Regions from separate parts of the Vibrio sp. V39_P1S14PM300 genome, predicted to be linked through region 2. Evidence: riboswitches for the same ligand, from Rfam matches in the RefSeq annotation. Region 2 holds a riboswitch; the other holds the start of a gene.
The links. Region 2 has a riboswitch for thiamine pyrophosphate ahead of thiD (bifunctional hydroxymethylpyrimidine kinase/phosphomethylpyrimidine kinase). Riboswitches for the same ligand answer to the same signal wherever they lie in the genome.

Region 1: linked by a shared signal. The riboswitch ahead of thiC (phosphomethylpyrimidine synthase ThiC) and the one ahead of thiD (bifunctional hydroxymethylpyrimidine kinase/phosphomethylpyrimidine kinase) in region 2 are both predicted to bind thiamine pyrophosphate.

What each region holds. Positions count from the first base shown of each region.
Region 1 covers NZ_WXWP01000124.1:30,315-34,669, forward strand. The annotation lists gene CAG65_RS06100 (thiamine phosphate synthase) at 1-626, opposite strand, end outside; gene thiC (phosphomethylpyrimidine synthase ThiC) at 623-2,566, opposite strand; TPP riboswitch at 2,731-2,829, opposite strand; gene crcB (fluoride efflux transporter CrcB) at 2,882-3,265, opposite strand; gene CAG65_RS06115 (multicopper oxidase family protein) at 3,389-4,355, opposite strand, start outside.
Region 2 covers NZ_WXWP01000221.1:25,155-29,509, forward strand. The annotation lists gene CAG65_RS11250 (ABC transporter substrate-binding protein) at 1-534, opposite strand, end outside; gene CAG65_RS11255 (ABC transporter permease) at 551-1,333, opposite strand; gene CAG65_RS11260 (ABC transporter ATP-binding protein) at 1,344-2,099, opposite strand; gene thiD (bifunctional hydroxymethylpyrimidine kinase/phosphomethylpyrimidine kinase) at 2,089-2,925, opposite strand; TPP riboswitch at 3,027-3,140, opposite strand; gene dkgB (2,5-didehydrogluconate reductase DkgB) at 3,229-4,032, opposite strand; gene CAG65_RS11275 (zinc-binding dehydrogenase) at 4,141-4,355, opposite strand, start outside.

The DNA.
Region 1 (4,355 bases), on a different contig from region 2:
CGGATGCCTAAGCGCTGATCGTCAAGGACTGGGGTGGGAAAATCATCGAACTGGCACGCCCACTGATTGACTCGCTCCACATTGTGGTTTTGATCCAAGCGTGTTTCACGTGAAACATTCGTCTGTTGTGTCGTAATTCCTCGGGCGAGTGTCAGCGCATCTTCGATGGGAAAATCGAGCACAGTCAATGCCACCACCCATGCTAGGTGATGCTCAGGTACAAACACAGTGTTGAGTTTGACCTTAACGGAAAGCGCTCTCACTTCATGGTCGATTGGATGACGCCAGATATCAAGTTGAGATACCTCGCCCTGTGGATTGACAGCCTGGTCGTCAAAAATGCCAATCAAAACCGATGTCGAAGACTGTTCTAGGCACGCTTCTACTGATAAACCAGAGCGATAACAAAGCGCCAAAGAGCGCTCTGGATCGGCGTTATGGGCATCAATCAGATCCGTAGTAACGTACGTAATGTGTTGGTCACGAACAAGCTGAATAGATTGAGTTGGGCTAACACCCAACTCAATGTCTTCGATGCTAAAACCCTGCTCTTTCGCCAACAACAAACATTGTTGAACTAAGCCAGTTAGTTCAATCAAGGATGACGGAACTAGGATTTTACTCATGAGTCGCTGACCTCCACATGCACTGCTGGGTGGTACAGCTCAGAGCCTGACTCTCTGAACTCTTGTGATTTCTGGCGCATCCCTTCTAGCGGGTCATCAAGCATTTTGATCGAGATAGCCTGGTCCGCAGCCACTTGTTCGGTGTCTTTCGCATACTCCCGCACCTCTTGCGAAATCTTCATTGAACAGAACTTAGGCCCACACATGGAACAGAAATGCGCTACCTTACCTGATTCCTGAGGCAGGGTTTCATCATGGAAAGCGCGAGCGGTATCAGGGTCAAGTGACAGGTTAAACTGGTCTTCCCAGCGAAATTCGAAGCGCGCTTTGGAAAGCGCATTATCGCGAACCTGAGCCCCAGGATGTCCCTTAGCTAAGTCCGCCGCATGCGCCGCCAGTTTGTAGGTGATCAAACCGGTCTTAACGTTTTCTTTATTCGGCAGTCCGAGGTGTTCTTTAGGAGTAACGTAGCAAAGCATCGCACAGCCATACCAGCCGATCATCGCCGCGCCAATACCGGAGGTGATATGGTCATAGCCCGGAGCCACGTCCGTGGTCAGTGGACCAAGGGTGTAAAACGGCGCCTCATGACAATGCTCGAGTTGCTCCTCCATATTGGCTTTAATCATGTGCATAGGTACGTGTCCAGGCCCCTCGATGATGACCTGTACATCATAGTCCCAAGCAATCTTGGTCAGTTCACCCAGGGTGCGCAGCTCAGCAAATTGCGCTTCATCGTTAGCATCAGCCACCGAACCAGGGCGCAGACCATCACCGAGAGAAAGTGCCACATCATACTTGGCACAGATCTCACAGATCTCTCGGAAGTGGGTATATAAGAAGCTTTCTTGGTGATGGGCTAAACACCATTTCGCGATAATTGAACCACCACGAGAAACGATGCCAGTAACGCGTTTTGCAGTCATTGGCACATAGCGAAGTAGTAAACCGGCATGGATAGTGAAATAGTCAACGCCCTGCTCTGCTTGCTCAATCAGAGTATCGCGCATCACTTCCCAGTTAAGGTTTTCCGCAACACCATTCACTTTCTCAAGCGCTTGATACATTGGTACGGTACCGATCGGCACTGGACTGTTACGTAGAATCCACTCGCGAGTTTCGTGAATATTACGCCCCGTCGATAAGTCCATCACCGTATCACCACCCCAGCGAGCGGCCCACACTAACTTCTCTACTTCTTCCTCAATCGAAGAAGTCACCGATGAATTACCAATGTTGGCATTCACTTTAACTAAGAAGTTGCGGCCAATGATCATTGGTTCGGATTCTGGGTGGTTGATATTAGAAGGGATAATCGCGCGACCTTCGGCGACCTCTTTACGCACAAACTCGGCGGTAATGTCTTTTGGAAGATTCGCTCCGAAGCTTTGACCCGGATGCTGTTGATTCAGCACTTCATCACGGTATTGAGCGCGTCCCATATTTTCACGTAGCGCGATGAATTCCATTTCTGGGGTGATAATACCTTTGCGAGCATAGTGTAACTGAGTCACGCACTGCCCATCTTTGGCACGTCGAATACGTGGTAGATTACCGTATCGAAGATCGTCTAGTGTTTCGTCTTCTAAGCGTTCTTTGGTGTACACCGAGCTTACTTCATCAAGTAACTCTGTGTCACCGCGCTCTTCAATCCAGCTTTCTCTTAGCTTTGGTAAGCCACTATAAAGGTCAATATCGTAGTTCGGATCAGTATAAACACCTGACGTATCGTAGACTCGGACGGCTTCATTCGGCTCGAAAATAGGCGCCTCTTTTGTGCCACCAATCAGACTATCTGCTAGCGCTATTTCACGCATAGGTACACGAACATCTGGACGTGAACCTTCTACATATACTTTTGTGGAATTTGGGTACGGCTGTACCGAGAGTGTTTCAATGAACTGTTTGGCTTCCAGTCTCGCTTGTTTGCGACTCGACATAGCATTTTTCCTTGCTTTGTTATACTAGATAAAAAGTAATTGGATAAAAATGCTTGGCGGATAGATGCGACAAGAGGAGTCAAATTAAGGCTAAATAAAGCTTAAGTCATTTGCCTATAACAACATTCGACTATTTGATAGGTCAACCAGAAAGAACTCCGGTATAAATATCTTCTCTTGTTCCCTTCGCAGATTCTAATCTGATCAGGTTCAACGGATCCCGAATTAACGGTCTCAGCCTTATGGCACTCCGACAAGTGATATCAGTATATAAAAACGGTTTGGTTAAACCAAGCCGACCTGTACAAATTTTATCTAACTTTTGATCAACAACTGAAAACCCACCCAGGCGGCGGAAACACTCAATACCACGTTCAACAAGATATTGAGGCCCATCTTGAAAAAAGCACCTTGTTGCAACATCAACACGTTGTCCATTGAAAAGGTCGAAAACGTCGTCAATGCTCCAAGGAAGCCCAGACCGATGATTTGGCGCCATGGTTCGGTGGCGAGCATTTCATTTTCAAACAGTGCGATCAATGCGCCCATGATGAATGACCCCACAACGTTGACCGTCAACGTCCCGTAGGGAAAGCCCCGCCCAAACAACACCACGCACAATTCAGAGATCAGATAACGCGAACACGCACCAAATGCGCCGCCGACAGCGATAAAGCCGAGAATGGATAACTGCCCCATAGTAACCCCTTAATTTTTGATGCGAACATTGTAATCTTATTCGCTGAAAAATCGAGCGATCCAAGGGTTAAATCCGCAGTAATAAGATTGTGTTTCTGAAATAGATTTTAAAAGTTACAGGCGTCACTTTACCTCAATAAAACCCATGAGGCCGGTTTTCATGTGTTCAATCACATGACAGTGGTACATCCAGCGCCCAGGGTTGTCCGCCACGAATGCCGCCTTAGCGCTGCCATTTTTGCCCAGTAACACCGTATCGGTATGAAACGGTTCTGCAAGCTTGTTTCCATTCAGTTCCAATACGGTAAAAGTATGTCCGTGTAAATGGATTGGGTGGTGGTACTGGGTGACGTTCTTAAGGTCAAAAATGTACGTTTTCCCACGTTCTAAATACGCCAGCGGTTCGGGAATGGATGTCGCACTCATACCCTCCCAGGCGCGCTTATTAACTAACCAGAAGGTCGGCATCGCATGCCCGGATGGATCGGCTGGGGTAATAGCGCCTTCCCACTCAAATACAAAGTCGATTTCCTGTGCATTGGCCAGATCAACTGACGGTACTGGGTTGAGTGGCAGAGTAGGCAAAGACTGACCAGATGGTAGTTCTGATGACATAACCTTAAACTCGCACAGAGGAAATGGGAATTTGCCTTTCATTTGACGCACATAAACCCGCTCTCCTGCCTTGGGCGCCACCAAGCCAATATCAACCCTCATACCTGGGCCAATTTTATGCTGAGTGAGCTTCACTGGCGTCTTTACCGGATTACCATCAATGGCGATGACCCAGGCCTCGGCTCCTTCGACGGCAACCGGATACGTTATTGTATTGTCGACGTTCGCAATTCGCAGACGTACAGTGGCATGCGCTTTCAGTGAATAGACCGGCTCATGGACTCCATTGACGGTCCCCCACTCACCTGGTGTGCCCATGCGTGCGCTATAGCGTGGGATCATCAAATCTTTCCACTGACCCTGCGGATCCAAATGCCAGTGTTTCAACATTAAAGCGTGCTCTTCGTCGAAATGAACCGGGTCTGCCTCTTCAACAATGATCAGCCCCACCAATCCCATACCGAGCTGCTTGACA
Region 2 (4,355 bases):
AGCGTCGACTTTGCCAGACGCCAGTGACGACGAAAGCGCCCAACCCACGTTGATGATGTTCACGTCACTGAATTTCACGTCTTCCTGCGCCAACATCGTCCCGATAGTGGCCTCCTCATTGCCTGCAATGGCGATACCGATGTTCTTCCCTTTGAGATCGGCCATGGTGTTGATCTTACCGTTGTCCAGCACCATCAGGGTGTTCAGCGGTGTCGCGATCAGCGTTGAGGCGCGGATCAATGGCAATCCTTGTGCCACATCCATGGTCAGGCTTGGTTGATATGATACGGCCAGATCGACTTTACCCGCTGCGACCAGCTTGGCAGGCGTACTCGGGTCTGCCGGCTCCTGAATATCCACCGTCAGCCCTTGCTGACGAAAGTAGCCCCGTTGTTTGGCAATCACAATCGGGCCATGGTTCGGATTCACAAACCAGTCGAGCATCAGAGTCAGAGGTTTGGTTTCCGCGTGTGCCGCGATGGAAAACAGTGACGCCACCAGAGTAACAGCACAGATAAATTTGGTTGTTTTCACACAGAGTCCTTTTTAATCAGTGACTTTCCCAAGGGATAAATCGTTTAAGTAAAGTGTCGGTCAGGAAATACAGCGCCACCGACAACCCGGAAAGAATAAAGAGCGCCGCGAACATTTCGTCGATTTGCATGCGCGCATTGGCTTGCAGCATCAGGTAGCCAAGCCCTTCGCTGGAGCCGACCCACTCCCCCGCCACCGCACCGATGGGAGCAATCACCACCGCAACACGAATGCCAGATGCCAGTGCCGGCAAGGCCGCCGGAAAGCGAATGTAACGCAGCAGTTGCCAGCGGGTCGCACGCATGGTGTGCGCCAGATCGAGATAACCGTTTGGCGTATTTCGCAGTCCGTCATAACAACAGGTGGTGACCGGAAAGAAGATAATGATCGCCGCCATCACCACTTTTGACGCCATGCCATAACCCAACCAGAGCATCAGAATGGGGGTAATGGCAAACACTGGCACCGCCTGACTGGCGATCAGCAAAGGAAGCAACCAACGTTTCAGCGGAGCAAACAGCAACATCTGCAGCGCAAACATCAGCCCAACCGACAATCCCAGCAGTAAACCGAGTACAATTTCCTGGCCAGTAACCCAGGTATGACGCAGCAGAACATCGTGGCGCAGCAGCAAACGTTCGAACACATCCAGCGGAGCTGGAAGGATAAACGCCGGTAGGCGCAGCGCGACCACCAGCAGTTGCCAAAGCGCCAGGATAACCAAGGCGCTGAGCGCCAGACGAACAGCCGGATGGGATACTCGCTCCTTGCGTCGAAAGGCAGACGGCAGCGACGCCATTTGAGTGACCTCACGCATAGTCTTGCTCCAGAGCCTCAATGATCTGCTGTTGTAATTGCGCCCCATCGGCATCCAAGCTGCGTGGTGGCCGGCTCGCAGGCAAGGCCAGAGACTCAGCCTGAGCCGGCATCCCTTGCAGAATATAGAGCTGATGTGCGAGGCGAATGGCTTCGAGTGGATCGTGAGTAATCAGTACTACGGTTTTCCCGCGCAGCAACGTCGCCGCCAGCGTCTGCAACTTGTGGCGGGTAACCGCATCCAAGGCGGAAAACGGTTCATCCATCAACACGACGGGCTGGTCCTGCATTAATGTCCGGGCGAGCGCAACCCGCTGACGCATCCCACCGGACAGCTGTTGTGGCATGGCCTGTTGATATTCAGCCAGTCCAACAGACCGGAGCAGCGATACCGCCCGCGCCGTGTCCGCCGGGGCCGCCTGGCCAAAACGGCGGCTCAGACAAACGTTGTCGAGTACCGACAACCATGGCATCAACAAATCTTGTTGCGCCATGTAGGCAATTCGACCTTCGAGCGGTTGCCCATCAGAGACCGTAAGTTTGCCGCTGACCGCCGCTTGCGCGTGTAAAAGGCCAGCCAGATAGCGCAGCAAGGTGGATTTTCCGCAACCACTTCGACCAAGAATACAGGTCCACTGACTGGCTGGAATGTGCATATCGAAGCCACTCAGCGTCGCGGTATCGCTGTCGTGGTAGCGCAGCGCAAGTTGCTCCAGCGTCACACCCAACGCCGCCGGCTCAGCGCACATAGCGGTGCCCGTCGAAGAAATGGTGTACCGGCCCATGTCCCTGACCAATGTCGAGCTCATCAGCATGCGCAATCGCCTGAGAAATATACTGTTTACCCAGATGGACCGCTTTGTGCAGAACATTGCCCTGAGCCAGGTACGACGCGATCGCCGATGACAGTGTGCAGCCCGTACCGTGAGTGTTGCGCGTCGCAATGCGTTTGGAGGACAAGCGCTCAACCCGGTCAGGTGTGATCAGCAGATCGGTACTCTGGGCGTCTTGCTCCAGATGGCCACCTTTGAGCAAAATGGCACCCGCGCCCAACTGACGCAAGTCGGCGATCATGTGGGTCATATCATCTTCATTGTTCGGGATTGGCCGCCCCGTCAGTGCGGCGCCTTCCGGCAAGTTGGGGGTGATCAGATCCGCCAACGGAAGCAGCAATTGTTTTAGCGTACTGATCGCCGCCTGCTCCAGAAGCAGATCACCACTGGTTGCCACCATCACAGGATCCACCACCAGAAATCGAGGTTGATACTGAAGGATCTTAGCGGTCACCACACGGATGATCTCCGCGTCCGCTAACATACCGACTTTAACCGCCACAACATTGAGATCGCTGAAAACGGCGTCCAGCTGCTGCTCAACGTGTTGTAACGGAACCGGAAAAATGGCCGAAACGCCCAGGGTATTTTGTGAAGTAATCGCGGTAATGGCTGAACAGGCGAAACTGCCGGTCGCCGAAATAGCTTTAATGTCCGCCTGGATACCGGCGCCACCACCACTGTCTGAACCAGCTATGGTCAGGACAATGGGCGTAGATGAAGAGTGTGTGATGTGAGGCATGCTCGCTCCTAAACTGACGTTCGGGAACTGGCACGTGAACAAGGGAGGCGGATCAACGCAGAGCGTATTTACCCTTGAGTAACGTGGACCGCTGCGCCAAGGCAGACGGTGCAATAGTTCCCTACGTCAGTGCTAACTGAATCAGGTTCAACGGGTCTCGCAATGCGATCTCAGCCTGTCATCGTTAAACGACAACGGCCCCCCGACTATTCGATGCTGCTGATAATAGCAACTATTACCGGGAAAGACACAAAAAATCCGGGCCAGGTGCCTGGATTTTCACATTTTTACTGACTTTCTGCTTCAGTCCCACTCAGGGGCAAAGTCTGGATTGGCCAGCCGCTGACCTCGATCCAGTACTGCGATTTGCGCCATATCATCGGCATTCAGCGTAATGGTATCTGACACCAGATTACTCTCGATATTGGCTTTTTTGGTCGACGATGGAATCGTGACCAGATCCTGTTGCCGCATCCACACCAGCACCACTTGGGCCGCTGACGCCCCGTGTTTATCGGCAATCGCCAAAATGGTGTCGTCTTTCAGCACTTCACCGTAAGCAAACGGCATATAACCGGTCACCACGACGCCGTGTTGTCGACACCATGCCACAACATCACGGTTTTGCAGATACGGATGCACTTCGACCTGGTTGGTCGCAATTTCGCCTTCACCAACTATCGCGATGGCCTGTTCAAGCTGGGCGTTGGTGAAATTAGACACGCCAATCTGACGCGTCAGTCCAGTGGCTTTGGCCGTTTTAAGTTCGCCCAGATACTCTGCCATTGCCACACCTGGATCTTTGAGTGGCCAGTGGATCAACAACAGGTCAACGTAATCGGTCTGCAACTTGGCCAAACTGTCGCGAACGCTGTCAATAAAGTCGGCTTTAGCCAGATTGTCGGTCCAGACTTTGGTGGTAATAAACACCTGATCACGTGCTAGCCCTGAAGCACGGATTGCCTCTCCGACCTGCTGTTCATTGCCGTATATCTGCGCCGTATCAATGTGCCGGTAGCCAGCCTGCAACGCCATCAACACGGAATCGAAGGCCGCCTGCTCGTTGAGTCGAAATGTGCCTGCGCCAAGCATAGGGATGGTATTCATTCACTTTACCTTTGTATTGGGTTGTCCGATGAGGCTTATTATTGTGCCGTGTACTCAATGCGTAAACGGCAAAAATAACAAATCACTTTTGCGCCACAAACAACAATCTCAGTGGGTAATACGCGCCACGACTTTTCCGACCGTGTGCTGGTCACGCAGCGCTTTCAGTGCGGCACCGATCTGCTCCAGCTCAATCACTTTCAGTTCCGGCAGCTGTAGCTCACCCATTTCCAACAGATAAGAGACCGAGCGCCCGGCATCAGTGATGGTTGCCCGGCCCAGTTCACCATTGATGTGGCCTGATCCCAGACTCAGTTGATGGA